3 regions of the Idiomarina loihiensis L2TR genome follow, and region 3 is predicted to be linked to each of the others. Evidence: predicted binding sites of a transcription regulator. Region 3 holds the regulator's gene; each other region holds the start of a gene.
The links. Region 3 encodes sigma-54, which starts transcription at its own class of promoters, with help from an activator protein. Its sites were predicted from a motif close to GTTGGCACGNNNNTNGNNT; they were not measured.
Positions count from the first base shown of each region.

Region 1: fliE (flagellar hook-basal body complex protein FliE) is a predicted target of sigma-54. The motif match lies at 5,003-5,021, and genes of this name have one in related genera.
Region 2: IL_RS05855 (flagellar basal body rod protein FlgF) is a predicted target of sigma-54. The motif match lies at 3,466-3,484, and genes of this name have one in related genera.

Region 1 is NC_006512.1:1,284,910-1,294,924, forward strand. Features, by position in the region: gene fliI (flagellar protein export ATPase FliI) at 1-1,077, opposite strand, end outside; gene fliH (flagellar assembly protein FliH) at 1,081-1,830, opposite strand; gene fliG (flagellar motor switch protein FliG) at 1,845-2,891, opposite strand; gene fliF (flagellar basal-body MS-ring/collar protein FliF) at 2,884-4,575, opposite strand; gene fliE (flagellar hook-basal body complex protein FliE) at 4,623-4,955, opposite strand; gene IL_RS06180 (sigma-54-dependent transcriptional regulator) at 5,103-6,464, opposite strand; gene IL_RS06185 (sensor histidine kinase) at 6,457-7,464, opposite strand; gene IL_RS06190 (sigma-54 dependent transcriptional regulator) at 7,584-9,020, opposite strand; gene IL_RS06195 (DUF1285 domain-containing protein) at 9,042-9,569, opposite strand; gene IL_RS06200 (LuxR C-terminal-related transcriptional regulator) at 9,580-10,015, opposite strand, start outside.
Region 2 is NC_006512.1:1,218,358-1,228,372, reverse strand. Features, by position in the region: gene IL_RS05880 (CheR family methyltransferase) at 1-387, shown strand, start outside; gene flgB (flagellar basal body rod protein FlgB) at 488-892, shown strand; gene flgC (flagellar basal body rod protein FlgC) at 899-1,351, shown strand; gene flgD (flagellar hook assembly protein FlgD) at 1,366-2,049, shown strand; gene flgE (flagellar hook protein FlgE) at 2,065-3,414, shown strand; gene IL_RS05855 (flagellar basal body rod protein FlgF) at 3,534-4,277, shown strand; gene flgG (flagellar basal-body rod protein FlgG) at 4,299-5,087, shown strand; gene flgH (flagellar basal body L-ring protein FlgH) at 5,122-5,796, shown strand; gene IL_RS05840 (flagellar basal body P-ring protein FlgI) at 5,807-6,907, shown strand; gene flgJ (flagellar assembly peptidoglycan hydrolase FlgJ) at 6,922-7,899, shown strand; gene flgK (flagellar hook-associated protein FlgK) at 7,990-10,005, shown strand; gene flgL (flagellar hook-associated protein FlgL) at 10,011-10,015, shown strand, end outside.
Region 3 is NC_006512.1:411,198-421,212, forward strand. Features, by position in the region: gene pmbA (metalloprotease PmbA) at 1-413, shown strand, start outside; gene mgtE (magnesium transporter) at 426-1,787, opposite strand; gene IL_RS02000 (HPr family phosphocarrier protein) at 1,790-2,065, opposite strand; gene rapZ (RNase adapter RapZ) at 2,058-2,909, opposite strand; gene ptsN (PTS IIA-like nitrogen regulatory protein PtsN) at 2,900-3,370, opposite strand; gene hpf (ribosome hibernation promoting factor) at 3,374-3,661, opposite strand; gene IL_RS02020 (RNA polymerase factor sigma-54) at 3,689-5,149, opposite strand; gene lptB (LPS export ABC transporter ATP-binding protein) at 5,171-5,896, opposite strand; gene lptA (lipopolysaccharide transport periplasmic protein LptA) at 5,898-6,440, opposite strand; gene lptC (LPS export ABC transporter periplasmic protein LptC) at 6,409-6,972, opposite strand; gene kdsC (3-deoxy-manno-octulosonate-8-phosphatase KdsC) at 6,969-7,523, opposite strand; gene IL_RS02045 (KpsF/GutQ family sugar-phosphate isomerase) at 7,523-8,500, opposite strand; gene IL_RS02050 (TetR/AcrR family transcriptional regulator) at 8,657-9,232, shown strand; gene IL_RS02055 (ATP-binding cassette domain-containing protein) at 9,317-10,015, shown strand, end outside.

The DNA.
Region 1 (10,015 bases), 870 kb from region 3:
GCTAATAGAAGCTTCAATATCAATTGCCGGATAATGACCGCTGTCGGCCAGTTCCCGGTTCAGTACAATATGTCCGTCCAGTATTGCTCTCGCGGAGTCCGCAATAGGATCCTGCAAATCGTCGCCCTCGGTCAGAACCGTATAAAACGCGGTCACAGAACCTTGTCCGTCGCCGCCATTACCGGCTCTTTCGACCAATGCTGGCAACTTAGCAAAAACAGAAGGCGGATAACCTTTGGTTGCCGGTGGTTCACCCACAGCAAGGGCAATTTCCCGTTGCGCCATGGCGTAACGAGTCAGTGAATCCATTAACAGCAACACATTCAGACCCTGGTCACGAAAATATTCGGCAACCTGAGAGGCCGTTTCACAACCACGTAAACGAATAAGCGGCGACTGGTCTGCCGGCGCTGCTATTACAACCGCTTTTTCACGGCCTTCCTCACCGAGGATTTCTTCTATAAACTCTTTTACTTCCCGGCCACGTTCGCCTATCAGGCCAACTACAATCACATCCGCCGTGGTACCGCGAGTCATCATGCCCAACAGCACACTTTTACCCACGCCACTACCGGCAAACAGCCCCATTCGCTGCCCCTGCCCCACGGTTAAGCAGGCATTAATAGCCGTTACTCCAACATCCAGCGGCTGCTTCACCTGACGTCGGTTCAGTGGGTTCATGGGTTTGCTTCGGTAGGTTTTTCCGTCAGAAAAAATGGGGCCTTTATCATCAAGGGGCTCGCCACGAGCATCAATAACACGACCCAGCAGCTCCATACCCAGCGGCAATTGATTCTTGCGGTTTAGTGGACGAACTCTGGCTCCGGGAATAACGCCATGAGCGTCTTCGGTGGGCATTAAGTAACTGATGTTGCCTTCAAACCCCACCACTTCGGCTTCAATATCACCACTGTCAGCCTCAACCGCTACGCTTGACCCCACAGGAGCACGACAGCCAACAGCCTCAAACATTAAACCAACCACGCGGGTAAGATAGCCCGACACAGCCACTGATGGCTTTTGGATACGCTCACGTTTTTTGCGTAGTTGTTTCACTAACTGCTCAGAAGCGCTCATGGGTTAACCTTTTAATTTGGAGAACACATCTTCCATACGGCTGGTCAGGGTGTAATCTATGGTGGAGCTTTCTGTAGTAACCCGGCAACCGCCGCGTTCCAGTAAATCGTCTTTATTAAGCAGCCAGCCTTTTTCTTTCAGTTCGTCTTCGCTGAATGTACTTTGCAAAATAGCTAAGTCTTCTTCATTCAGATGAATAATGACTCGCTGATCAGTAACCGGTAAGACCGCAATAGCTTCGCGCACGGCTTTTACGATGAGTTCTTTTGAATTAGCAGCGAAATCCAGACAGATGACCCGCGTCAGCTCAGTGACCATATCAATCAACTCGTCCTGAACCGCTTCGGTAATACGTTCATTCGGATGAGACAAACTCTGCAGCAAAACTCTTAACTGCTGCTGTTGCTCCTGCATGGCTTCTTTACCAGCTTCAACACCCTGCTGTTCACCGGCTTCAAAACCGTCTTTTTTACCAGCTTCGTAACCTTCGTCATAGCCTTTCTTAAGGCCTTCATTGCGGCCTTCGTCAAAACCTTCTTTATGGCCTTCTTCGCGTGCGGCCTGGCGAATTTCTTCCAATTGTTCTGCGGTCAGAGGCTTAAGCTCTTCTTCCTGTTCGTTGTCCGCTTCCGGCGGCTCATATTGCCAGCGCCGGGGTTTGTTTAACGCATTTACCTGAGAGCCCTGCTTAAGCTCTTCCGAGGTCATGTCAGGTAAATCCCAAAGCTGGGTTGCGTCTTTATCATCCGTCATTATGCGTTAAACCCTTATAGGAATTCGTCACCGCCACCGCCGCCAAGCATAATTTCACCTGCGTCAGCTAAACGGCGCGCCGCTGCCAGAATATCTTTCTGTGCGGCCTCTACATCGCTAATACGAATCGGCCCCATAGCTTCAAGGTCATCACGCAGCATATCGCCGGCACGTTTCGACATGTTCTTGAATATTTTCTCCTGAACCGCGTCGTCCGCACCTTTCATCGCTTTTTGCAAAGTTTCACCTTCCACTTCACGCAGCAAGGCCTGAATACCACGGTCGTCGACTTCCACCAGGTTTTCGAACACAAACATCAGGTCCTGAATACTCTGACTCATCTCTTCGTCCTGCTCGCGGATAGAGTCCATCAACTGACCTTCGATGTTGGTATCCAGATAGTTCATGATATTGGCTGCCGCTTTCAGGCCGCCCATCTTCGCCGCCTGAGCACCAGCCTGACCTGCAAATTGTTTTTCCATAATTTCGTTCAGTTCTTGCAAGGCTGCTGGCTGAACTTCTTCTAAGTTGGCTATTCGCATCATTAAGTCCAGACGTACTTTGTCCGGGAACTGCGCCATAATTTCTGCACTTTGCTCGGGGTCAAGGTAAGACAGGACAATGGTCTGAATCTGCGGGTGTTCGTTACGGATAATAGTGGCTACCTGTTTAGAGTCCATCCACTTCAGTGAATCAAGACCTTTCGAACCGCCGCCCATGACAATCTGTTCAATCAGGTTACCGGCTTTGTCCTCACCTAGTGCGGAGGTCAGTGCCTTGCGCACAAACTCCTCACTCTTGAAGCCAATATTGGTGAACTTCTGAATGTCTTCCAGGAATAAATGGTGCACAGCGTTTACTTTGTCCTGGTTAAAATCTTCCAGGCTCGCCATTGCCATACCCACTTTCTGCACCTGTTTAGGTTCCAGATGTTTCAGAATCTGAGCCGCATCTTCTTCCGATAAGCTAAGCAGTAAAATAGCCGCTTTCTCAACACCTTCTAAAGTGTCGACATCAAACTCAACCTTACCGCGTTTGGTTCTAGTATCTTGATCAGGCATCTTCGTTCAACCACGCTTTAACCACTTGTGAGGACAGCTCAGGCTCGTTGGCAACCAACGCGCGAACCGCTTTTAACAAGTCTTCATCTTTATGCAAGTCCGGTAGTTGCAGGCTACCATCAGCCCCAAACCCAACTGCACTCTCATCAAACTGTGAGGATAACAGATCAATGGTTTCATCGCCCATCGATTCCTCATCGGAAAACGCATCGGCATCATCTTCCACACCCGATTCCGGATTCATCAGTTTCTTCAGCATTGGACGAACCACCGCCAGAATCAATACCATAATAACCAGTGCGCCCATCACCAGACGGAAAGCCCGCCAGAACCATGGTTCTTCCCACACTGGCGTCTCACCGGCACCTAAGTCAGGCAACTGCGCGAACGGTACTGACACCACTTCAATACTGTCACCACGATTAATATCAAAACCTAAACCACCTTGCAGCAAACGGCGAATATTTGCGATTTCTTCAGCGCTACGCGCTTGCGTTTCGCCTTCGCCCGCTTCATTTGTTATTGCTTCATGGTTAACCGCAACAGAAACACTCAAACGCTTAATGGTACCGGTTTGGTTCCGGGTATAAGTGACTGAATTATCAAGCTCATAATTACGGGTTGCTTCACGGTGAGTACTGCCCGTAGCACCGCCACCGGCAGTGCCATCTCCAGCTTCTTCAGGAATGTCTGAATCCAGTGGGGGTTGATTTGTTAACGCGCCAGGAATACCGCCAATTGCACTACCCATCGAGCGGTTTTCAACTGTCATTTCACTGCGAATGGCTGGCATATCAGGATTAAACTGCCGCTGAGTTTCTTCACGCTGAGTAAAGTCCATAGTCACGTCAACTTGTGCGGTATAGTTGTCATAGCCCAGCACAGGAATCAAAATACTGTCTATTTTTTCTAAGTAGGCTTCTTCACGTTTTTGTTCAATTTGGTATTCGCGCGAACTTTTCGCTGCCAACGCACTTTGTGAACCAGAGTTGAGCAGGCGGCCAGCCTGGTCAGTTACGGTTACGCTCTCGGTGTTCAGACCGGTAACGGATGACGCGACCATATCCACAATTGACGCGACTTCTTCTTCACTGAGCGAGGTACCACCACGAACATTCAGCATAACCGACGCTTTGGGTTCTTTTTCGCGACGGGCGAAAACATTTTCTTTAGGTACGGCAAGCAATACTCGGGCAGCAGACACTTTTTTGATTTCTTCAATAGCGCGCGCTAACTGAACTTCACGGGAATGAATGAGGCGCTCACGTTCTAGTCGCTGACTAACGCCGAAACCCGGTTCGCTCATTAAAATTTCAGAGCCGTTATTGGTCGAATTACCGTAATCAACACCAGCGCGGGTCAGTTGCAACTTAATAGCATCGTAGTTTTCTTCAGGTACTGAAACCGTATTGCCTTCCACCTGGTATTCAATGCCATTTGCATCCATGTAGTCGAGGGTGCTGATCAACTCCTCCGTTTCTAACTGACCTAATGGACGATAAGTTGACTCCTGCGCCCACAGCATAATAAAAACAGCGATAGCAACGCAGATAGCTAACGCTAGCACGACAATGACCTGACGCAGCATGTCAAAGTTGCCCAGCATCGTCATGATGCCGGTTTTCTCACCACTGTCTTCATTACCAGAATTGTTGCTATCCGGTAAGTCAGTATCTTGTACCATTAAATCTGTTGATTCAGCCACGACTTATATCTCCAGTAATGCAGCGGTTATACCGGCATTGACATTATTTCTTTGTACGCTTCAACCACTTTGTTGCGCACCTGAACTGTTGCCTCAAACGCTATGCTCGACTTCTGACTGGCTATCATGGTTTGCTCCAGCGTGACATTCGGGTCACCGAGTTCCATGCGAGTTTTTAAATCACCTGAGGTTTGCTGCAGTTCGTTGACGTTATCCAATGCATTTTTCAGCATATTGGAAAAATCAGCCTGAGCGGTATTGCCTTGCAGGGCGTTCACATTCGTAGGCTGATCACGCTGGGAAGCCTGCGTAGCCATAGACTGTAACTGTTGGTAAAGTGCGTTTGCTTCCACTTTCATAATTAACCCCGTCAAAAATTCATCACTGACTTTATTTAAGGTTAGTTATGCAAACAAAATGCCAACTTTTAATCGCGGCTTTAAGGTACAAAGAAAAGCCCTGAGAAACAGGGCTAATGGTAATGAAAGAGGTATTTCAAGACCGTATTATGAGCCGGTCAGAGTCAACCCCTGTTCCCGAATTTTCGCAAGCTTGTAGCGCAACGTGCGTGGACTAATCCCAAGTTCATCGGCGACCGGTTGACGTTTTCCCTGATGCCGTTGCAGCGCCTCTTTGATAATTTGGTATTCCTGATGGAAAAGTGACTCATCGAGGTTTTCTGACTTCTCTTCGGGCGTATCCACTTGCTCTGGAAACACGCTAACGGTTTCCGCAATGTCGTTCAGTTCCAGCATAAGATCCTGCGGCTGAATCTCTCCATCGCGATGCAGAACCAGAGCTCTTTGCACCACATTTTCCAGCTCGCGGACATTACCCGGCCAGGAATAACGCATTAACTGCTGCTCTGCTGCAGCGGAAAAATTCACAGGCGTTTTAATACCAGAGCGCTGTTTATGTCGCTGCAATAAGTTCTCTGCCAGAGGAACAATGTCCGCAGGCCGTTCACGTAAAGACTTCCAGTGCAGTGGAAACACGTTTAGCCGGTACATTAAATCTTCACGTAATAACCCTTCGCGCACCGCTTGCTGTAAATCTCGGTTAGAAGTTGCTATTAATCGGACATCCAACTGTATGGTTTTACGTGACCCCAAACGTTCGACCTGACGCTCCTGAATCACCCTTAACAGCTTAGCCTGTAAGTGCATGGCCATTTCAGTAACTTCATCCAGCAACAGAGTACCGCCCTGCGCCAGCTCAAACTTCCCTGGCGATGACTGATTGGCGCCGGTAAAGGCGCCTTTCTCATAACCAAACAACATCGATTCCAGCATGTTTTCCGGTATAGCTGCGCAGTTAATTGCAATAAAAGGCCCGTCTGAACGGTCAGAATGCTGGTGAATATAACGCGCCAGCACTTCTTTACCGGTGCCACTTGGTCCGGTGACCATAACGCTCGCTTCACTGGCCGCGACTTTTCGTGCCATAGCCAGTACTGCCTGGCTGGAATCTTCTTCTGCTACCGGTTCAATATCGTTAATTGCGCCATCAGGCAGATAACGCTGAACCAGTGTTTGTAGCTTTTCAATTGAGAACGGCTTAGTCAGATAATCGACGGCGCCTTCGCGCATAGCAACAACTGCGTCATCCACCTTGGCAAAGGCCGTCATCATAATAACCGGAATATCGTATTGCTGATTATTCATGCTGCGCAGAAGTTGTAAGCCATCAATTCCCGGCATTTGCACATCACTGATAACCAGTGCCACCGATTCCTTTTTCAAAATAAGCAAAGCTTCTTCGCCGTTGGCTGCTTCAAGGCACTGACAGTCAGCCAGTTCCAGTGTATCGATAATTGCTTCACGCAGCGATACGTCATCTTCAACAACCAATACCTGTCGCTCAACCATAACGTACCTCTTTCATTTTATTCTCTGACCATTCATACACCGGCAGTGATAAGGTAAAGCGGCAGCCTTTATCTGGTTGACTCTCCCAGTCAATTAAGCCGTTATGCGCTTTTATCACGGTTTGGACAACCGCCAGACCTAAGCCGGTTCCATTAGACTTTTCAGTAAAAAATGGGGTGAATACACTGTCTTGCTTTTCGGCCGGAATGCCGCAGCCGGAATCGATAACAGAAACTTTCCAGCTACCGCCATCAACATCGGTTTTCAACAACACTTCCTGTCCGGGCTGGCTAGCATCAACTGCGTTGTTAACCAAATTCTGTATTGCCCCAACTAATGCGGTCTGATTGGCTCGCAACACCACACCCAAGTTTGGATCATTACAATTAATTTTCACCTGATGCTGCTCGGCATAACTCTCTGTATTCATTAACACCTGCTGGATCAAGCTATTGGTACTGAGTTCTTCCAGCATGGGTTGCTCACCACTTTTGGCAAACAACAGCATGTCATTGACCTGCTGTTCCAGCGAATGCAGGCGGGAAAGTAGTTTGTCGGAGAAACGCTGTTGTTTAGCCGCTGAAATCTTGCCCTGCTTTAGGTTTTGCGCATAAAGGATAGCGGCAGAGAGTGGCGTTCTTATCTGATGTGCCAGCGAAGCCACCATTTTTCCCATCGAAGACAAGCGCTGTAAATGACTGATACGATTTTGCAGACGCCTGGTCTCAGTTAAGTCTGTCAGGACAATAAGCTGTCCCGGTTTTTCGTTCACAACCGAAGTATCTAAACGAACCCGGCGCCCGTTACGCAGAGACACTTCGTGCCAGTCATCCGCTTTGGGAGCAAACAGTTCACTAACCAGTTCCCGCCATAAAAACTTTTTCAGAGGGTGTCCTAAAAGGCTCGTGGCATTGTCATTGCAATAATCCACGACCCCATGACTGTCCAGTAAAATAACAGCGTTAGGCATGGCATCAATAATTTGATGGTAGGTGGCCATACTGACATCTCCAATTAACAACTATGGAGAAGGTAATGCAAAATAGATGCCAGTATAATATTCTTTATTTTCAGTTAGTTACGTTGTTACAGGATTGTCAAAAGACTGACACTTTGAGTTTAATCTTTCTGGATACCGTACTTTTTCATTTTCTCAACTAAGGTTGTGCGGCGCATACTGAGTAAATCGGCCGCTTTAGCAACGACCCAGTCAGATTTGGCTAATGCCTGAGCTATCATCCCCGTTTCTATTTCGGTTAGCATATCTTTCAGATTAACGCCGTCATCGGGCAATTCAGAGTCAATAGCACTATTCGTCTCGTCATCAAGTTCTTCCTCTGACTCGCTGAAAATCGCACTCAGCGCCTCACGCTCCAGCATTTCTTCAGGGTAATCCGGGGTTGGTGCATCGTGCTCCACATGCTGATACTTAGGCGGTAAATCGGGCACGTCAACCAGGCTGTCGGGGTGCATAATGGTCAAACGTTCTATCAGGTTAGTCAACTCTCTTACATTGCCCGGCCAGCGATGATAAGACAACGACTCTAAAGCTCGCTCAGTAAAACGCACCCCAACGCCCCGTTCTTTTTTAAAACGCTGGGTCAGTTCCTGCAGCAGCAAAGGCACGTCTTCCTGACGTTCGCGCAGAGCCGGAACTTCAATAGGGAAAACGTTTAAACGGTAATACAAATCTTCACGGAATTTGCCGTCAATGATCATCTGTTCCAGCTCGCGGTGAGTCGCCGCCACCACTCGTACATCGGCAATAATACTTTTACTACCCCCCACGCGTTCGAAGGTGCGCTCTTGTAAAACTCGCAACAGTTTTACCTGCATGGGCAATGGCATATCGCCTATTTCATCCAGAAACAAGGTGCCACCCTGAGCCAGTTCAAAACGACCTTTGCGCGCACCTATGGCACCGGTAAAAGCGCCTTTTTCATGCCCGAACAACTCACTTTCTAACAAGTCGCCCGGAATTGCACCGCAATTTACCGGCACAAAGGGTCCATTACTGCGACCTGACAAATCATGAATACCGCGGGCCACAACTTCTTTACCCGTTCCGGATTCACCCAGAATCAGGACATTCGCGTCGGTCACAGCTACCTGCTCTATCAGCTGACGTACATGTTTCATTGTACGGCCGTTACCAACTAAGGTTTGCTCCAGTTTACCACCGCCCGGATGCCGCTTTCTTGCCGCTTTAGCCGGCATTTGCTGGTGGTAAGCCTGACAGTAATGCAGCATGTTCGACAAGCTGGAGTAATCGAAAGACTTTTCCAGAGGACCTATGACATTCGCTTTCTGTAAAGCGTTACTCTGGTCGTCAGTAGCACAAATAAAAGGCAGGTGCGGCGCATCGCCGGCTAATTTATGCAGATTCTCGATACCATTACCGGCAATCACACAGAGCGCATCGGCAGCACAAAGCTTTAGAGTGTCTGAAGGAGATATGACTTCAACGGTTTCACCAATAAAGGTTAATACCGTTTCAAAATGCTGACGACGCTCTGGCTGCTGTTCAACCAGGTAGACTATTCTTGTTTTTGTCATAGACGAGTTTACCGCAACGTCCTATTTCACATTTCCTAACACAAACGTTTCACCTGCACTGGACAGATACCACTGTTCTTGTCCATCGACAGTCCGCGACTCTGCGTGTGAAACCCACTGATAGAATACATTGCGATGTACTCTCGCTGTCAATCCTCTTTGCATCACAATGTAGGGCACACCGTTTTTCATTGTGAGCGCATGTTCAGAGCTTAATACCAGAGTATCACCGATGTTGGTGGTTAACAGTAATAATTGCTGACCATTCTCTTCTAATTGACGCCAGTCAACGATAACAAAGGGCGTATCTTCAACCGTAATCTTAACTTTTTCGGCAGGTGTTACTAAAAAATACTCACCGTCTTCAACCACTAAAACAGACGCAAATAATTTTACCAATGCGGAGCGCTTTATCTGGCTCCCCTGATAAAACCAGTCGCCATTTGAGGCAATATGAATAGGGATCTCACCACAATACGGCGGATCCCACAACTCGGTTGGTGCATGTTGATGTTTTTCTAGTTCAGAAATCAATCGGTTAAGTGACATAAATCGAAACTTAGTCGACCAACTTTTTCTGTCTCAGTAGATACCAAAGCGTCGCTTCAGTACGATTCGATACTTTAATGGCTTTGAATATTGCCGATAAATGCACACGAATAGTGCCTTCAGTAATGCCCAGAATGTTTGCAATTTCTTTATTTGAAAGGCCCTGAGCCAGCAGTTGCATTATTTCCAGCTGACGCGGTGACAAAAAGCTCTCGGCTCCACTGGACTTGTCTCTTGGTTCATTCAAATGAGGGTCATCAGGAATGTGACGGTCGCCATTCAGCAAAGCCCGAATTGCCAGTTTAGCCTGTTCAGCCGAACTGTCTTTTGGCAAGTAGCTACGCACTCCGGCAGCCAGTACCTGGCGAACTTCCGAAATTGAGCGCGGGCGCGTAAACAGCACAATGTGCGTACGTGGAGCCACTTTTTTCAGACGTTGCAGCGCA
Region 2 (10,015 bases), 810 kb from region 3:
GTACTCGAGCAGTGTGCCATTGGCGAGTACGATAGCCTGGCACTTGCGCGTGGTTTGTCGGCTGAACGGCGAAAGAAGTTTTTTACGGACGCCGAAACGAAAGCCGGCTCCATGAGAGTAAAAGACGAGCTTAAACAGTTTATTCATTTCCGTCATTTGAACTTGCTGGACAGCTATTCTCTGCTGGGCAAATTTGATGTTATTTTTTGCCGCAATGTCCTTATTTACTTTGCCCCTGAAGTAAAGCGGAAAATTATTGCCCAATTCCGGCAATCGCTGAACCCCGGCGGTTATCTTTTCCTTGGTGCTTCTGAGTCTATTTCCGGACTTACTGAGGATTTTGAGATGATCCGCTGCCAGCCAGGTATCATTTACCGAAGAAAATAGTTTCCTACAGGAAATATCCGCCTGAAAAAGTAATAACCCCTCTTTAAATTGGCACACTTCCTGCATTGTCTTCACTATCGAACACTGTGGAGACAAAAATATGGCACTTTCCATGGACAAGCTTATGGGAATACAGCAACACACGCTGGGTGTACGCACTCAGCGGGCGGAGCTTATTGCCAACAATATTGCCAATGCCGATACCCCCGGCTATAAAGCCAAAGGCCTGGACTTCCAGCAAGCGTTGCAGCAAGCGCAACGCGGTATGGAAAACCACAAAATGGCGCGTACTCACGAACAGCATTTCAGCGTTGAAGTAAAACCCCAGGGAACCGAGAAGTTCCGCACTCCATCTCAACCGGATACCGGCGACGGCAACACCGTTGATGTGCAGTTGGAACAAAACTTGTATGCCCAAAATGCATTGGAGTATGAAATGACCATGAACTTTCTTGACGGCCGCATCAGCGGTGTGAAGAAAGCCCTGGGCGGACAAGGGAGATAATAAGTCATGAGTCTGTTTAATATTTTTAATGTGACCGGTTCTGCCATGAGTGCGCAGTCTGTACGGCTGAATACAACGGCCAGTAACCTGGCAAACGCTAACTCAATTAGCAGCAGTATTGATGAAACTTACAGAGCCAGAAACCCAGTTTTTGCGACCGCGTTAGCCGATGCCAGCGGCAATTACAAGGGCAACAGCCTGACGAACCAGACTCAGGCGGGTCAGGAAGCGGGTGTTAAAGTTATGGGAATAGTGGAAAGCCAGGACCCACTGCAAATTGAATATGCACCAAACCATCCCATGGCGGACGAAAGCGGTTATATCTACCGCCCCAACGTCAACACCATGGAAGAGATGGCCAATATGATTTCGGCTTCGCGTTCCTACCAGACCAACGTGCAGGTAGCGGACACTGCCAAAACAATGACACAGCGTTTATTACGTCTGGGTCAAGGATAAGCAGGAGATAACAAATGGAAGGCGTAAGCAGTAATTCCTATATAGATGATATGAAATGGAAGAAGGAAGACGATGCCAGATATGCTGATCCAGATGAGCGGAGCAAGCTTGAGCAGGAAGATTTTTTCAGGCTGTTAACCGAGCAGCTTAGCATGCAGGACCCGTCTAAGCCGGTCGAAAATGACCAGATGATTGCTCAGATGACCAACTTTACTATGGCAGAGGGAATAACCGGGCTTTCAGAGCGTTTTGACCAGTTCGCCAGTGATATGACGTCAAATCAGGCGTTGCAAGCGTCAACTATGGTCGGGCGTAAAGTGTTGGTACCGACTGACCAGGCTAACCTGGAAACCGGAGCCGGCGTAACAGGCATGATTGCAACCCCCCAGTCTGCACAAAACGTGAAGATTAATATCAAGGACTCAACCGGTGCTACGGTCAAGACCATTGAGATTGGCGATATGCCCCAGGGCACGAAAGAGTTTGAGTGGGATGGAAAAATGGCTAACGGCGACGAAGCGCCTGCTGGTAATTATTCGTTCTCGGTGAATGCTCAAGTTGGTGGCAAAACTGAAGAATTGCCTATACAGATGCACGCTCGTGTACAAAGTGTCAGCACCGGCGGTGACCGCGGTGTGGTTTTGAATCTTAAAGGATTAGGTGGCATCAAGCTTTCTGATGTAACTGAAATTAGCTAACAAGAGAGGTGACTTATGTCATTTAAAATTGCACTCAGCGGTATCAACGCATCTCAGAAAGATCTAGATGTAACCGCTAATAATATTTCAAACGTAAAAACGTCCGGCTTTAAACAGTCGCGTGCGGAATTCGCTGACGTTTATGCGACCAGTATTTTCAACGCCGGTAATACGAAAGTGGGTGACGGTGTTTTGACGTCATCAGTGGCTCAGCAGTTTAGTCAGGGCACATTAGAGTTCACGGAAAACTCGCTGGATATGGCGATTTCAGGCAACGGCTTTTTTGCCACTACAGACGGTTTAGGCTCTCGCGATATGACTTACACGCGCTCAGGAGCGTTCAAACTGAACGACGATAAGTTTATTGTGGATAACCAGGGTAACTATTTGCAAGGGTATCAGGTTGACCGTAATAGCGGCACTAACTCCTCAGTTGCTTTGGCAACCACTCAGCCAATTCGTATTCCTGATGTCGCCGGTGCGCCGCAAAGCACTGATAATGTATTTACCGCATTTAACGTCGATGCGCGTCGTTCGCCAATTGATGGCGCAGCGAATCCGTTTGATCCGGAAACACCAAGTACTTACCAAAGTTCTACATCGGCTACCGTTTATGATTCATTAGGTGAATCGCATACGTTGTCTACTTATTATGTGAAGCGCGATAATAACCAGTGGGATGTCTACGCGACTTTTGATGGTGACGAAATTGACATGACTCCTACAGGCACAGCAACAGCCTCGCCGGATGCGTCGGTCAATGGTTATGCCGGTTTACGAGTAGAGTTTTTAGGCAGTGGTGATCCGGATGTCGCGGCAGGCCAGAATACTTTTGACCCAGGCTCAATCGACTTGTCAGGCAACAACGTTGATGGCGACCCGTACCTGAATAATGGTGCTGATGCGCAAACTATCCAGTTTAACTTTCAGGATTTAACAGGAACCACAACGCCGACTCAGTTTGCGTCAGATTTTGAAGTAACTGCTTTGGATCAGGACGGTAGCACCGTAGGCCGTCTGACTAACGTTGATATCGACAAGTCAGGTCTTATTGCGGCAACCTACTCAAATGGTGATGTTCAATACTTAGGCCAGGTTGCTATTGTTCGCTTTGCCAATGAGCAGGGCTTAACGCAAATTGGCGGTACCAAGTGGCGTGAAAGTATTGACTCTGGCGAGCCGCTTTCTGGTGAAGCAAATACCGGAACTTTCGGTGGTATTGAAGCTTCAGCGCTGGAAAACTCTAACGTTAATCTGACCAAAGAACTGGTTGATTTGATTACCGCCCAGCGTAACTTCCAGGCGAACTCGCGTTCGTTAGAAGTTAACAACACCATTAACCAGACGATTCTTCAGATTCGATAATAACTTCTCGGTTATTAGCTTAAAAAGACGCCTTCGGGCGTCTTTTTTGTTTTTGGCACGAAATCTGCATTGTCTTAATAATAAACCGCAGATGACAAAATTTTGGCTGGAGGTCAGCTATGGACAAGATGCTATGGGTAGCAATGAGCGGCGCGAAGGAAAATATGAACGCCGTCGCTGTTCGTGCCAACAACTTAGCTAACGCCAATACCACGGCGTTTAAAGGCGACTTGCAACAGGCGCGGGCCATGCAGGCCTTTGGTGAAGGTTTGCCAACTCGGGTATTTTCTATGACGGAAAGCCCCGGGCAAAATTTTGCCAGTGGAGCAATACAAACAACCGGCCGGAACATGGATGTTGCCATTAAAGATCAGGGCTGGATTGCAGTCGACGATGGCAGCGGTAATGAACGTTATACCCGCAATGGTAGCCTTGAAGTCGGCACTGATGGCTTGTTGAAAAACTCAACAGGGCAGACAGTGCTCGGCAATAACGGCCCCATATTTGTTCCTATGCCGATAGATAATCTGGTTATTGGAGCGAACGGGAATGTCTCTATACGTCCGATGGGAGCTCCGGCGAACGCGATGGAAGTGATTGACCGCATTAAATTAGTAAACCCGCCGAACGGTAATATGGAAAAAGGCAACGATGGCCTGTTTAAGTTAAAAGACGACCAACAAGCTTTCGCCGATGCCAACGTAAAACTGCAAATTGGCGCTCTGGAAGGCAGTAATGTAAATAGTGTCGAAGAAATGACGCACATGATTGCCTTGCAGCGCCAGTATGAAATGAACGTCAAATTAATGAAAACGGCCGACGAGAATGCTCAGCGTTCTGAGTCGCTGATGAGAATGAGCTAAGTTTAGCCCAGGAGAAAGACCATGAACCCAGCATTATGGATAAGTAAAACCGGATTGGACGCGCAGCAGCGCGATATTTCAGTTATTTCCAACAACCTGGCGAACTCCAGCACTATTGGCTTTAAAAAGAGTCGGGCAGTGTTTGAAGACTTGCTGTACCAGAATATTAACCAGCCGGGCGGTCAGTCTGCACAGGACACCGAATTACCTAATGGTTTAATGCTGGGCGCCGGTACCAAAGTTGTTGCAACGCAAAAGTCTCATACCCAGGGCAACGTGCAGACCACCGACAATTCGCTTGATGTGATGATTGACGGAAAAGGTTTCTTTCAGGTGCTAATGCCGGATGGCAATATTTCCTATACCCGTAATGGTCAATTTTCTTTAAATGAAGAAGGGGAAATTGTGACTTCGGGTAATGGTTATACCATTGAGCCTGCTATTCAGATACCGGAAGACGCTATGTCGGTCAGTATTTCACAAGAAGGTGAGGTTACTGTTACGCAGCCTGGTAACCCGGATAACGTAGTGGTTGGTCAGATTAACCTGGTTAACTTTATTAACCCGGCCGGTTTACAACCTATGGGACAGAACCTTTATAAAGAAACCGCAGTAAGTGGTGCTCCTTTAGAGGCGGTTCCGGGTGTTGACGGAATGGGTAACACCATTCAGGGCGCGCTGGAAACTTCGAATGTGAATGTGACTGAAGAGTTGGTGAACTTAATTGAGAGCCAGCGCGGCTACGAGATGAATTCTAAAGTGATTTCGTCTGTGGATCAGATGCTGAGTTACATTAACCAGCAGCTTTAATTGTTGTCGTCATTAAATAATAGCGGGTGACTTTATGCGTTCTTTACTTTTCTCTTTAACCGCATTGGTTTTAGCCGGTTGTGTGCAAACGCCGCATAAACCCATGCCGGATGACCCATATTACGCACCCGTATTGCCGGAAGAGCGTGCTCAGCCTGTGGTGCCAACGGGTTCTCTGTTTCAGGATGCTTACGCGGATAATTTGTATTCCGATATTAAAGCTCGCCGGTTAGGTGACATTATTACGGTCACTTTGCGGGAACAAACGACAGCCAGCAAAACGGCTACAACGGAAACATCAAAAGAGAGTACAGCTGAATTAGCTGCACCCACGGCGTTTGGACGTAATATTACCGTCGGCGGTAATCCGCTGTCTGCCGGTATTAATGGCACTCGAGAATTCAGTGGTGACGGCAGCTCAGACCAAAGTAATCAGTTGAATGGTGAAATTACCGTAACAGTTATAAAAGTGCTGCCAAACGGTAACTTAATTGTTCGTGGTGAAAAGTGGATGCGCATTAATACGGGTGACGAGTACATTCGTTTAACCGGCATGATCCGTCCCCAGGATATAACAGCAGCAAACCAAATCCCGTCAACCCGTGTCGCCAATGCGCGCATTGAATACTCGGGTACCGGTAGTCTGGCTCAGGTTCAGGAGCAGGGGTGGTTAACTCGCTTCTTTAACAGCCCGATATGGCCATTCTAAGGAGTAAGGTATGAGAACGCTTAAAATTTTTGCGCTGGCGGTAAGTTTATTGTCAATGCTTGCGGCACCGGTACAGGCTTCGCGTATAAAAGACATTGCTTCGGTTCAGGGAGTTCGTTCTAACCAACTAATTGGTTATGGTTTAGTAGTCGGTCTGCCTGGTACCGGAGAACAAACGCCTTTCACCGATCAGACTTTCCGTACCATGCTGGGCAACTTCGGTATTAATATTCCGGCAAATGAACGTCCAAAAATTGATAATGTCGCGGCAGTTGCCGTGCATGCGGAGTTACCGGCCTTTGCTAAACCCGGACAAAAAATTGATGTGACGGTGTCTTCTGTCGGCAGCGCCGATGGTCTGACCGGCGGCACTTTGATGCAGACTTTTTTAAAAGGCGCCAATGGGGAAGTTTATGCGGTAGCGCAGGGCAGTCTTATTGTAGGTGGCCTGGGGGCTGAAGGTAACGACGGCTCTCGTATAGTTATTAATACGCCGACTGTCGGTCGTATTCCTAATGGTGGCGTTGTTGAGCGTGAAGTGCGCTCTGGCTTTGGCTCTTCCGATTATCTTACCTTTAATTTGCATCAGTCCGATTTCACGACCGCGAAGCGCATGGCTGAAACCATTAACAATTTAGTTGGCGATGGTACAGCCCAGGCCGTTGATGCGACTTCGGTTCGGGTGCGAGCTCCCCGAGATTTAAGCCAACGCGTAAGCTATATGTCGACGCTTGAAAATCTGGAAGTTCAGCAGGCATCTGCGTCAGCGAAAATCATTGTGAACGCGCGTACCGGCACCATTGTCGTGGGTCAGAACGTCGAGTTGAGACCGGCAGCCGTGGCTCACGGTAACATGCAGGTTACCATTGCTGAGAATGTGAACGTCGATCAGCCGAATCCATTCGCCGATGGCGAAACAGCGATTACTCCTCAGAGCATTATTGACGTAAATCAGGAAGATGCACGCATGTTTGTATTCCAGCCGGGTACAACATTGAATGATTTAGTGCGAGCGGTGAATCAAATTGGTGCCGCCCCGGGCGACATGATTGCCGTGCTGGAAGCATTAAAGCAGGCCGGTGCATTATCCGGTGAACTCATCGTTATTTAACGGCAGTTAATATTATGACGGTTTCAGATTCTCATCTAAAACAAGCGCAACACGCTATGGATACGCACAGCCTGGACGGGCTGCGTCAGCGTGCGTTTAAACCAGGTGATAAAGAAGCGCTGATGGAAGCCGCGCAGCAGTTTGAAGCCATATTTCTGAACATGGTCATGGGCAGTATGCGTAAGGCCAATGCGGTGTTTGAGAAAGACAATTTATTGGACAGTCGTTACACCAATATGTACCGCGATATGTATGACCAGCAGCTGACTTCAGAACTGTCCAGCCAGGGAACCCTGGGCTTGGCTGAGTTGATGGTAAAGCAGTTAGGCGGTGACGACAGTTATGTTCCGGCGTCAATGAATCGCAATGGCGCGAACCTCGACGACCCGCGCATGAAAAACCGCGCCGACATGAACAGCGCCTCGCAGAAAGTCAGTGACCAGGGCGGCATTGATGCGGGTCTGTATTACGGGAATCAGCGAGTGAATACCGCCAAGCTGAGCGATGGCGATGCGACTTTTAATTCCCCGCAAAGCTTTATTGCTGCGCTAAAGCCTCATGCCGAGAAAATCGCCAAAGAAGCCGGTTTAAATCCGGATGTTCTGATGGCACAGGCGGCACTGGAAACCGGCTGGGGCAAGCGTTTGGTACCAGGGCGTCACGGCGGTTCCAGTAACAACCTGTTCAACATTAAAGCGGATACGCGCTGGGACGGTGACAAGTCTCATGTCAGCACCCTGGAGTTCGATGGTGAAGTCGCCCGCAAAGAGCGCGCAGCGTTTCGTTCATACGCTAATGTGGAACAGAGCTTGCAGGACTACGTTGACTTTATAAAGGAGCATCCGCGTTACCAGCAGGCCCTACAAGTAGCTGATGATCCGGCTCAGTATGCGGAGGCTTTACAAAGTGCGGGTTACGCAACCGACCCTCAATATGCACAGAAGATTCAGTCGGTGTTAAACAACCCGGCTTTTGTAGATAAAGAAATTTAGTGGTGCCGCAGGCGGCAAAAAATTGCCGCCTATACTAAATAATATTTGCTAGGTGCCGATAACGGTCACAGAGTAACTGGAGAGTCATTAATGAGTTTTGACTTATTAAATATCGGTAAGAACGGCATATTAGCGCATCAGCAAAGCCTGCAAACCACCGGTAAAAACATTAATAATACGAACACGGACAGTTATGTTCGCGAGCGCACTGAATACTTCGAGTCTTCATACGGTGGACTTGAGCGTGTGCGCGTGGAGCGGATGATTGATCAGTTTGCTAATCGCCAGTTACGCACCGATATCTCCAGGGTCAGTTACTACGAAGCTAACCTTCAACAGGCTGAGCAGCTGGACACCTTACTGGGTGACAGTACCACTAACGTAGCATCTTCTGTAGAGAGCTTTTTTAACACTTTACAGGACGCAAATAATGACCCTGGCTCAGTTACTGCCCGGCAGTTAGTTCTTGCCGAAGCTGACGCTATGGTAACTAAGTTTAATGACTTTTCCAGCTATCTAAATGATCAAAAAAGCATTATCAACGACAGACTAAAGCTATCGACTGACCGTATTAACTCGATATCAGAAAACTTAGCCGAGCTAAACTCGAAAATTCAGTCGTCAGGTGGCGAAAACTCCGCTAATGGCAATATCAACGCCCTGTTGAACAAGCGTGACGAGCAATTGCGAGAGCTTGCCGAGTTAGTGCAGTTCAGCACGGTTGAGCAAAAGAACGGTGCTATTGCTGTTAATTTAAAAAATGGACAGCCACTGGTTTTAGAAGATGGTCGCTTTAATGCCGTTGCAGTGAAAAGTAACCCAGATACTGAACGCTTAGAGATGGTGCTAAGAAAAGAGCACAGCGGCGGCAGTATCAGTGAGTTTTACGTGCCAACCGATGAAGTCGGTGGCTCTGTCGGTGGTTATCTGGAATATCGCGATGAAGTGTTAATGCCCACCCAAAAACGTTTGGGGCAGTTGGCAATTCGTATTGCCGACTCAATGAATACTCAAAACCAGAAAGGCATGGACCTGGATAATCAGTTAGGCAGTAAAATTTTTGATCTAGCTAAAACGGAGTCACAAGCGCTGCCTTATTCTGATAATGGCGGTACTGGCGAAATTAGCGTCAGCGTGTTGGAAGGAAACAGCAAATCTTTTCCGTCAGAAAATTTACGTATTACCAAAACAGGTAACCCGGACGAATATGAAATAGTTCCGGTGAACAGCGACGGCACCGTCGTCAGTGGTGCCGATACGATTACTGTCACTCAGGCATCGCCCGGCACAGTGGATATTGTTGAGCTGGGAGTTTCTTTAGATCTTTCCGGGGCTGCGAACGCTGGCGACCAGTTCCTGGCAAAGCCGGCTGAAGGTGCGGCGTCTGAAATTAGCCTGGCAATAAGAAGACCCGAAGACATTGCTCTGGCTAACCCTATTCGGGTGAAAGACGGGCTGGATAATCAAGGTGCTGCGAGTATTGAAATTAACTCAATTAACACCCCGGACGATTATTACGATACCGCTAATAACACCTTACTTGGCAGTGCTCCGGCTCGTATAGAAATAACCGGCCAGACAGGTAATGCTTATGACCTGGAAGTTTTCGATAAAGATGGTAATAGTATAGGTACTGTTACTGGAACGACCGATCTTAACGGTATTTTAAGTCAAGCCGGTTTAGCCGACCCTGACTATGAAGTCGATATTAATGGCGAGCCAGCGGTAGGTGATGAGTACATCATTGAGTACAACACCAACGGCTTTGATGACAACAGCAACGGGCAGTCTATGGCCGACTTGCAGCGTCAGCAGCTGGTTCGTCGTTCTGGTGGTGAAGAAGCCGAGCCCACTATGACTTTCAATGAAAGTTACGGTCGTTTGGTATCGGATGTGGGAAGTCGAGTCAGCCAAAATCGAGTGTTGCGTGATTCAGCCGAAGCAATTAGGTCACAAACTGAGGCGCTTTATGAATCGCAAGCGGGTGTGAATTTAGAAGAAGAAGCGGCTAATCTTATTCAGTATCAGCAAGCTTATACTGCGTCTGCCCGAATCATTACAACGTCACAGGCTATTTTTGAGACGTTGCTGACGTCCTTGAGGTAATTACTATGCG
Region 3 (10,015 bases):
AGGATAGAGAAATCATTACCGACGGGGTGCTGCAAACCTATCTGTTAACCAGCTATGCTGCACGCAAACTGGATATGCAGCCTACGGGTCACGCAGGTGGTATCCACAACTGGCGAGTGACACAGCAGGACAACTCGTTAGCGCAGTTATGCAAAAAAATGGGTACGGGCTTGCTGGTAACCGAATTGATGGGGCAGGGCGTAAATATGGTCAACGGTGATTACTCACGTGGAGCGGCCGGCTTCTGGGTTGAGAACGGTGAAATTCAGTATCCGGTAGAAGAAGTGACCATTGCCGGTAACTTAAAAGACATGCTGGCGAACATTGTTGCCATAGGGAATGACACCGACGAACGCCATGCGCTGCATACCGGCTCAGTGTTATTAGAGCAAATGAGTATTGCCGGCAATTAAAAAGCCAGGTCTCTAAGACAGTAACAAGGTTGCTGAGCCAAGGAAGGCAAAGATACCGACCACGTCAGTGACAGTGGTCAGAATGACCCCGCCAGCCAGCGCGGGGTCAATATTAAAGCGCTTAAGAACCAGCGGAATGGTCGCACCGGCTAAAGCGGCTGCGACTAGGTTCATCATCATGGCAAAGGCAATAATACCGCCAACCAGCCAGTCTTGCTTCCACAGTGCGACGACTGCCGCAATCAGTACCGACCAGATAATGCCGTTTAAGAAACCAATAGCCAGCTCTTTACCGATAAGCCATCGGGAGTTACTGGTGCCGATGTGACCCAGAGCCATACCTCGTATGACCAGAGTTAATGTCTGGCTACCGGCTATGCCGCCCATACTGGGTACAATGGTGTTTAAAATAGCCAGTACAGCCATTTGTGCCAGTATGTCTTCAAATAATGAGCTGACCATGGCAGCCAGTAAGGCAGTAACTAAGTTTACCGCCAACCATACGGTACGGCGGCGGGTACTTTTTAATACCGGAGCGAAGGTATCTTCGTCATCTTCCAGACCCGCCATACTCAACATGGAGTGTTGGGCTTCTTCGCGGATAATATCGACCACGTCATCGATGGTAATACGACCTACCAGCTGCTGCTCATTGTCGACGACCGGCGCAGATACCCAGTCATGACGCTCGAACAGTTTTGCGACTTCCGTTTCATCCATAGTCACGGGGATGGTGGTAATGTCGGCCGACATAATTTCGTCAATGCGACGGCTGGGATCAATAGTTAACAACTGGGTTAAAGTAATTTCGCCAATGAGTTTTTCATGGCGATCCACGACGTAGAGTTTATCGGTGGCTTCGGGCAGCTCACCTTTAAGGCGTAAATAACGCAACACAACATCAATAGTGACGTCCGAGCGCAAGGTGATGGTATCGGTGTTCATGATACCACCGGCGCTGTCTTCGGCATATGAGAGCGCGGTTTCCGCACGTTCCCGGTCGCTTTCGTCCATGGACTTCAGAACTTGCTGATAGACTGGCTCAGGTAAGCCCCGCAGAACGTAGGCAAGGTCATCGGTGTCCATGCCTTCGGTGGCCGCCGCAAGATTCTCCGGCGCCATTTGACGAATAATGTCTTTCTGAACCTCTTCGTTCAGTTCTTCAAGAATCTCGCCGTGTTCATCTACGTCAACCAGTTTCCAGACAATGGAACGGCTTTTGGGGGGTGAGGATTCCAACAGCAATGCCACGTCGCATGCCGGCATATTATGCAGCATACGGCGTGCAGCAACGAACATGCCATCGGACAGCGCGGAGTTAACCTCCTGAATGCGCTGCATGGCATATTCTTTGTCGGAAAGCTCTGCAATCATGCTTACTCGTCTTCCTCGAAGCGATCTTCAAACAAAGCACTAACGGCATCCAGTGCTGCTTGTGCGTCTTTTCCTTCGGCACAGACTTCAACAGTTTTACCCTGTTGACTGGCCAGTAGCATCAGGCACATAACGCTGGCAGCGTTAACGCATTGCTCACCCTGAGTGACAGTAATGTCTGACTCAAATTCCTGCGTTAATTGCGCTAACTTTGTTGCCGCACGTGCGTGCAAGCCTAGTTTATTGCGAATAATTAGCTTTCTGCAAACTTTATCCATGGGTTTTCAGTTCCCGGTGTCTTACCTGAACTTTTACAGCTTTCTGTTCAAAACGCTCGGCTAACTGCTGAGAAATATAAACCGAGCGGTGCTGACCACCGGTACAACCGGTAGCTATGGTCAGGTAGCTTCGATTGCTGCGCTGGAAGTGTGGCAACCAGGTATCAAGAAAGTTTTCTAGCTGATAAATAAATTTAGTCACCAAAGGTTCCTGACGAAAGAAAATCTGCACGTCGGTATCCAGACCGGTAAGCAGCTTAAGCTCGGGTTGCCAGTGCGGATTAGGTAAAATGCGCGCATCAAAGACAAAGTCAGCGTCTTTGGGTAAACCATATTTAAAGCCAAAAGACTGAAACACAATAATCAGCTTTTTATCCGCTCGTCCCAGCACCCGCTCAGTGACCTGTTCGCTTAATTGGTGCAGCGATAAATCACTGCTGTCCAGGCGCCAGGTTGCGCGTTCCATAATGGGTTCAAGCATTTTATGTTCGGCCTGAAGCGCTTCTAGCAGAGGCAGTTCTTTTTGCGATAACGGATGCAGGCGACGAGTCTCGCCAAAACGCTTTAGTAAGGTGTTGTCGTCAGAGTCAATAAACAGAATTTCCGGTTCAACGCCTTTTGGCAAAAAGCTCAGAGAGTCCAGCAGCTCTTCGGAGTGCTCCGGTAGGTTGCGAACATCAATGCTAATGGCTATTTTTTGATACTGCTCTATGACTGCATGCACCAGAGTTGGCAGCAGGCTTATTGGTAAATTATCAACACAATAAAAGCCTAAGTCCTCCAGTACGCGCAAGGCAATTGTCTTACCTGAGCCGGAGCGACCACTAACAATGATCAGTTGCATGGCGACTGTTCACCTTCGCCCACAAATAATTGATATAACGCCTTATCAGAATCTGCGTGGCGCAGTGCGCGAGTACAGTCTTTGTCGTTCATTCTTCTGGCCACTGTGGCCAATGTTTGTAGATGGTTCTCGTGCTCTGACTCCGGCACCAGAAGCGCGAAGATAATATCGACAGGTTGGTTGTCAATAGAATCGAATTCGATAGGTTCGTCTAAGGTCAGTAATACCGCTACCGGATGATTCGCATTAGGTAAGCGGCCATGAGGAATTGCGATACCTAAGCCAATTCCCGTACTGCCTAAACGCTCACGGTTTAACAGGCTCTCAAAAATGTCATGACGGGTAATGCCAGACAGCTTAGGGGCTACGATTTGACTAATGGTTTCAAGTAGTCGCTTTTTACTTGCGCCCTCGACTGCACACTTGGTGCAGTCGGGGCTTAACAATTCACTCAGTTGCATGGATTAATGTTGTTTCATTTTCTCTTTGTGTTTAATCACCTGACGGTCCAGTTTATTAATTAAACCGTCGATGGCCGCGTACATATCTTCGTGTTTTGCGTCGGCGAAAAGCTCACCGCCATTCACGTGCAGCGTAGCTTCCGCTTTTTGAATCGTTTTTTCAACATTTAGGATGACGTGAACATTAGTTATATGGTCAAAATGTCTTTCCAGCTTGGCAAATTTTGTGTCCACGTAGTCACGCAGAGCTTCGGTAATATCGATGTGATGACCGGTCAAATTAATTTGCATAACGTCTTCCTTCTGCAGTTAACAAAGTTACAAAAGACTTTTGCGTTGGCTCGATGATGGAATGTTTAACGATTCCCGATACTTCGCAATTGTCCTTCTTGCTACTTGGATACCTTGTTCGGCTATCAGTTCAGCAATCTTACTGTCACTTAACGGTTTACTGCGATTTTCAGCAGCGACCATCTTCTTAATTAAAGCACGTATTGCCGTGCTTGAACACTCGCCACCGCCCTCTGTACTGACATGACTTGAGAAAAAATATTTCAACTCAAATACGCCACTTGGGCAGTGTAAGTATTTTTGTGTCGTTACGCGTGAAATTGTGCTTTCATGCATATCCACGGCTTCAGCAACATCGTTCAGAACCATTGGCTTCATAGCTTCTTCACCATGCTCAAAAAAGCCCTGCTGGCGCTGTACTATGCAATTGGCCACTTTCAGCAGCGTATCGTTTCTGCTCTCCAGGCTTTTTATGAACCAGCGCGCTTCTTGCGTATGGTTTTTTATGTACTGGCTGTCGGCTACTGACTTTGTTGCTTTACTCAAGGCCGCGTATTCTTCGTTCACTTTTAGTTTAGGTACGCTGTCCGGGTTTAATTCGACCATCCAACGACCATTTTTTTTAGTAACGGCCACATCGGGAATAACATATTCAACGGGTTGCTGCGCAACTTGCTCGCCCGGGTGCGGGTGCAACTGTTGAATTAACCGCATAGTCTGACGTAAATCGTCTTCCGATAGCTTCAGTTTACGCTGAATGGTGCGAAAATCGCGACTGCCAAGTAAGTCCATATGTTCAGTCACTAAGCATAGAGCAACCTGCTTGTATTCAGTGTCGTCGCTTAGTTGACGTAATTGAATGGCAAGGCATTCACTGACGCTGCGTGCGCCGACACCAATTGGGTCGAAATGCTGAATACGCTTAAGCACCATGCAGACTTCTTCTACTTCCACTTCGGGTAGGCGCACAGCTTCGATAATTTCATTAACATCAACCATTAGATAGCCATTGTCGTCTATGGCTTCAATAATGGCTTCAGCTATGGCGGTGTCTTCTTCCGAAAAATGAGAAAGTTGCATTTGCCAAAGCAGGTGATCCTGCAAAGACTCGCTGGTAGAGCCCTGATAGACTTCAAAGTCGCCGTCGAAGGATTTACCCGAAGAAGCCGCACCGTTGGCCGGGGTATGACTGGAGTAGGTGTCGTCCCAACTGCTGTCGACCGGCAGCTCGTCAGGCATTTCCTGAGTTTTTATAACGTCGGATGTTTCCCGCTGACTGTCGTCTCTTTCTTCAATATTGCGAGTTTCGGGTTGATCCGCGTCGTTACTCGTTTCGCCTTCAACCTCCAGCAGCGGGTTGCTGTCTAATGCATCCTGAATTTCTGACTGAAGATCGAGCGAGGAAAGCTGCAGCAGGCGGATGGCCTGTTGGAGTTGTGGCGTCATGGTCAGGTGCTGACCAATTTTTAGCTGCAGACTTTGCTTCATAATGACTGTCCCGGTATCACGTTATAGGGTGAACTGCTCACCGAGGTAAACGTCTCTAACCTGTTGATTCGATAATATACTTTCTGCATCCCCACTGGCAATAAGCTCACCATGACTGACAATGTAAGCGTGTTCACAAACAGACAATGTCTCGCGCACATTGTGGTCGGTAATAAGTACACCAATACCACGTTGCTTTAAATGTTCAACAATCTTTTTAATATCAATAACCGAAATAGGGTCAACTCCGGCAAAAGGCTCGTCCAGCAAAATAAACGTAGGCTCCGCTGCCAAGGCGCGGGCAATTTCAACCCGACGGCGCTCACCGCCTGAAAGACTCATGCCCTGGCTATTCGCTATGTGGCCTATATGAAACTCTTCGAGCAAAGCATCAAGCTGTTCTTCACGCTCATTGGTTGAAAGTTCTTTACGAGTTTCCAGAATAGCCATCAGATTATCGCGCACGGTCAATTTGCGAAAAATGGAAGCCTCTTGCGGCAAATACCCAATACCCCGGCGTGCCCGTTCATGCATTGGCAGTAATGTAAGGTCATTGTCATCCAGCAGAATTTGACCTTTATCGCTATTAACCAAACCGACTATCATATAGAAGGTTGTGGTTTTACCTGCCCCGTTGGGGCCCAGTAAACCAATAACCTGCCCCTGACTTACTTCCAGGCTAACGTCTTTAACGACTTGTCGGCTTTTGTAGCTTTTGGCTAAATGTTTGACTCGTAAAGTTGCCATATTAAGGGTTCTCGTTATTTTTTTCGTCGGTATCGGTTTTTGGTTTAGGCGTAAAAATAGTGATAACACGGCTGTCTTCTTCACCTGAACTGCTTGCCGTTACCGTTTGTTTATTCAAATCATAAGTAATCAAACTGCCGCTTGAGCTACTGCTACCTTGAGAGATGCGAGCGTCGCCACTAAGCTCCAGTCGCTGTTCCGACTGAAAATAGGTGATTTTTTTTGCTTCAGCGTTAATTTCATTGCCGTCGTCCAGCGTCTGGCTGTAAGTAGCAGGAGTGCCTTCTGCAATAAAAATATCTGCTTGCTCGGCGCTTTCGCTGGCGGATGCTTCTAGTCGATCGGCGCGGATTAATAAGGTGCCCTGACGAATAATAACGTTGTCCGTTAAAACCAGGCGGTTATTTTTAATATCAAGCTCTTCCTTACTCGACTCAACTTCCATGGGTTTACTAAAGTCAGACTTGCCCTGAGCCATAACCGCTGAGGGTATTAAGGCAACCAGGATGAGTTTACTCAGCAGGCTGGAAAATCGTTTTAACATGTCTTTTTAGCTCCATTCGTTCAGCTTTCAGATCCGCAGTCATACCGTTACCCCGAATTAATAGCCGTGGTCCGTGAATGCTTACAGGATGTTCTGTGCTCATTGACTCATTTTTTAAATCAACAATCAGGTACTCGGTTAACACTTGCTCGATGTGAGTATCCGGCTCTAAAGCAAGTATTTCAACATCATGCTCTAAAATCAGGGTTTGATCGTCGTAGAAAGTGCCTTGCGCGGCACTGACTTCCCAAAGCTCTTCGCCTTGTTCAGAAAAGACCGTGTAAACCGGACGCTTAAGTTCGGTCAGGCCAATTTGGTTATAGTGAGACATTTTCTCAGATTTTATCTTGTGAGCCAGTAAACCGTCACTTTCGAAAATACGCGTCTCCAGCCCAAAAGCGGTAAAATCGGGCTGCATAGTGCGTGTTGTCGCCGCGTTGTTACCATCAGCATCATCACTAAAAGGGCGCCAGACAAGCAATAGCCCGGCACCGAATAATAAAATTAGAATGACAGTAACGCGTCGGCTCACACACTGGCTCCTGTAGCCAGGTGCAGTTGCCCTTGACTGAGCATGATTAAATCACAGACTTCGCGCACGGCACCATGTCCACCATGGCAGCGTGAAATATAATCGGCCTGTTGTTGTACCGATGCGTGAGCGTCCTGGACTGCAATCCCCAGACCCGCCGCTTTAATTAAAGCTAAATCGGGGGTGTCGTCTCCAACATAAGCAACTTGCTCCGCGCTAAGGCCTAACTTCGTTAGTAGCTCATCGAAAGCGGCTGTTTTATCGTTCTGTCCCTGATAAATAAAGCCGACATCTAAATGTTCCATACGGTGTTCAACAATGCGTGACGTTCGTCCGGTAATGACTGCCGTTTCAACACCTGATTTTTTCAGTGCTTTCATGCCAAAGCCATCCCGGGTGTGAAACGCTTTCAGTTCCTCACCATCATTGCCTAAGTATATGCGACCGTCGGAAAACACCCCGTCGACATCCAGAACCAGTAGCTTTATTTCGGAAAAACGTTTAAACAGGCTTTTTTCAATGTCGCCGTACCAGGTATTAATACATTCCATCAGAGCACTCCCGCCTGAAGTAAGTCATGCATGTTCATTGCGCCACAAGGCTGTCCATCGTCGTTGGTAATTATCAGCCCATTTATTTTTCGGTCCTGCATGAGTTTTAATGCCTCAGCGGCCAGCATGTCCTCGTTCGCAGTAATACAGGAGCGGGTCATAACTTCAGCTATCGGAGTTTTATGGACATCGATTCGGTTATCCAGAATGCGACGTAAGTCACCGTCTGTAAAAATGCCGGCGAGACGTTGGTTTTCATCAACTATCGCGGTCATACCCAAGCCTTTACGCGACATTTCCAGTAACGCATCACTAATAATAGCGTCGGCTGGAATAACCGGAACACGCTCGCCAGTGTGCATCACGTCATGCAGCCGCAATAGCAGGCGTTTACCCAGCGAGCCGCCGGGGTGTGATAGTGCAAAGTCGTCGGCGGTGAAGCCGCGGGCATTGAGCAGAGCAACCGCCATCGCATCGCCCATGACAAGAGTTGCTGTTGTAGAAGCCGTGGGGGCTAACCCGAGCGGACAGGCCTCTTGTTCAACTGCGATACAAACATGAGTATCAGCCAGTCGGGCAAGAGTGGAGCCTGGTTTGCCAGTCATTGAAATTAAGGGCACGCCCAGACGTTTAATGACCGGAATAATATTCAGCACTTCGGCCGTTTCGCCACTGTTAGATATCGCAATGACCACATCCTGAGCCGCAACCATGCCTAAATCTCCGTGGCTGGCTTCGCCCGGATGTACAAAAAACGCTGGTGTGCCGGTTGAGGCAAGTGTGGCAGCTATTTTCCCGCCAATATGACCGGATTTACCCATGCCGGTGACAATAACGCGGCCTTTGCAATTAAACAGAGTTTGGCAGGCGGCATCGAAATTATCATCCAAATATTGATACAGGCCTTCAATCGCCTTCTTTTCGATATCCAGTACTTGTTCGCCCAGTAGCCGAAAGTTCTGGGTGACTTGTTTCATGGTCATGCCTCTGGCGTTGTACTTTTGCCCTGTATAATACGTCATTCGGTACAACTCTGCCTACCGTACACAGGTAAATCTTGTATTTTATTACAAAAATAATTACTATACCAACCAGACGGTTGATAAAGTAAGTGTAGGTAAAGTGAATACACCATGGTAGAGAAAAAAGGCGCAGGGCGACCCAGCAACAGAGACGTCATTCTGGATGCCGCAGATCAATTGGTCGCTGCCGAGGGTGCAGGGCACCTTACATTTGACGCCTTGAGCCAGACAACGGGCATCAGCAAAGGTGGTTTGCTTTATCATTTCAAGAGCAAAGATTGTTTGCTGCAGGCTATGTTAAAACGCCGTGTCGAACGTTATGAAAAACTTCGTGAGCAATATCATCACCAGTTTGCCGATGACCCAAAAGGCGAATTAAAAAGTATTTTACTAGCAGCGCTTGATACGGACGCTGAATGTTCTCGGCTAGGCAGTGGAATGCTGGCTGCCGCTGCGACTAACCCGGAGTTGTTGGGCCCTTTAAAAGAGCATATAGCACTGACTTTACAGCGGTTGGAACGTATTGCCGGAAGCAAAGTTGGGAAAACTCTGTTTTACGCGGTTCATGGTGCTCGCTTGTTTGAGCAACTCAACTTGTGTGACGCCTGCGTGCATGAACGTGAAGATTTTGCACAATATTTACTGAAGCTTGTCGATGAATTGACAGAAATAGAATCAATTCGCTGATAAAATTTGCAACACTTTTTCGGTATCAGACTATACCGACAGTCGTTAGAATAAAGGCTGATAAACTCGTAACAGGAAACTGTCGTGACAAACTTGGTAGAACTTAAAGATCTGACTTTTGCGCATGGAAGCCATCGGGTCTATGACGGCCTGTCGTTAGATGTTCCGAAAGGCAAAATGGTTGCTGTCATGGGGCCTAGTGGCATTGGTAAAACGACGCTGTTGCGCCTTATCGGTGGACAGCTTAAGCCTGACAGCGGCAGTATCAAAGTAGCCGGAGAGGAAGTCCCGCAGTTAAAACGCGACGCTTTGTATCAATTACGCAAGCGCATGAGCATGCTGTTTCAAAGTGGTGCGTTGTTCACCGACATGTCGGTATACGAGAACGTCGCCTTTCCACTGCGCGAGCACACCGACTTACCCGAAGAAATTATTCGCAGCGTGGTTTTAATGAAGCTTGAGGCCGTGGGTCTGCGTGGTGCGCGTCACCTTATGCCGTCAGAACTGTCTGGTGGTATGGCTCGTAGAGCTGCTCTGGCAAGGGCTATAGCTCTGGATCCTGAATTAATTTTATACGATGAGCCGTTTGCGGGTCAGGATCCTATTTCTATGGCGGTCATTGTAAAGCTTATTAAATCTTTGAATGAGTCACTAGGTTTGACCTCTATTGTTGTATCGCACGACGTAAAAGAAGTGTTATCGATTGCGGATTATGCTTATGTCATCGCCGACAAAAAAGTGGTCGGCAAGGGAACTCCGGATGAACTGCGCAATAATGAGACC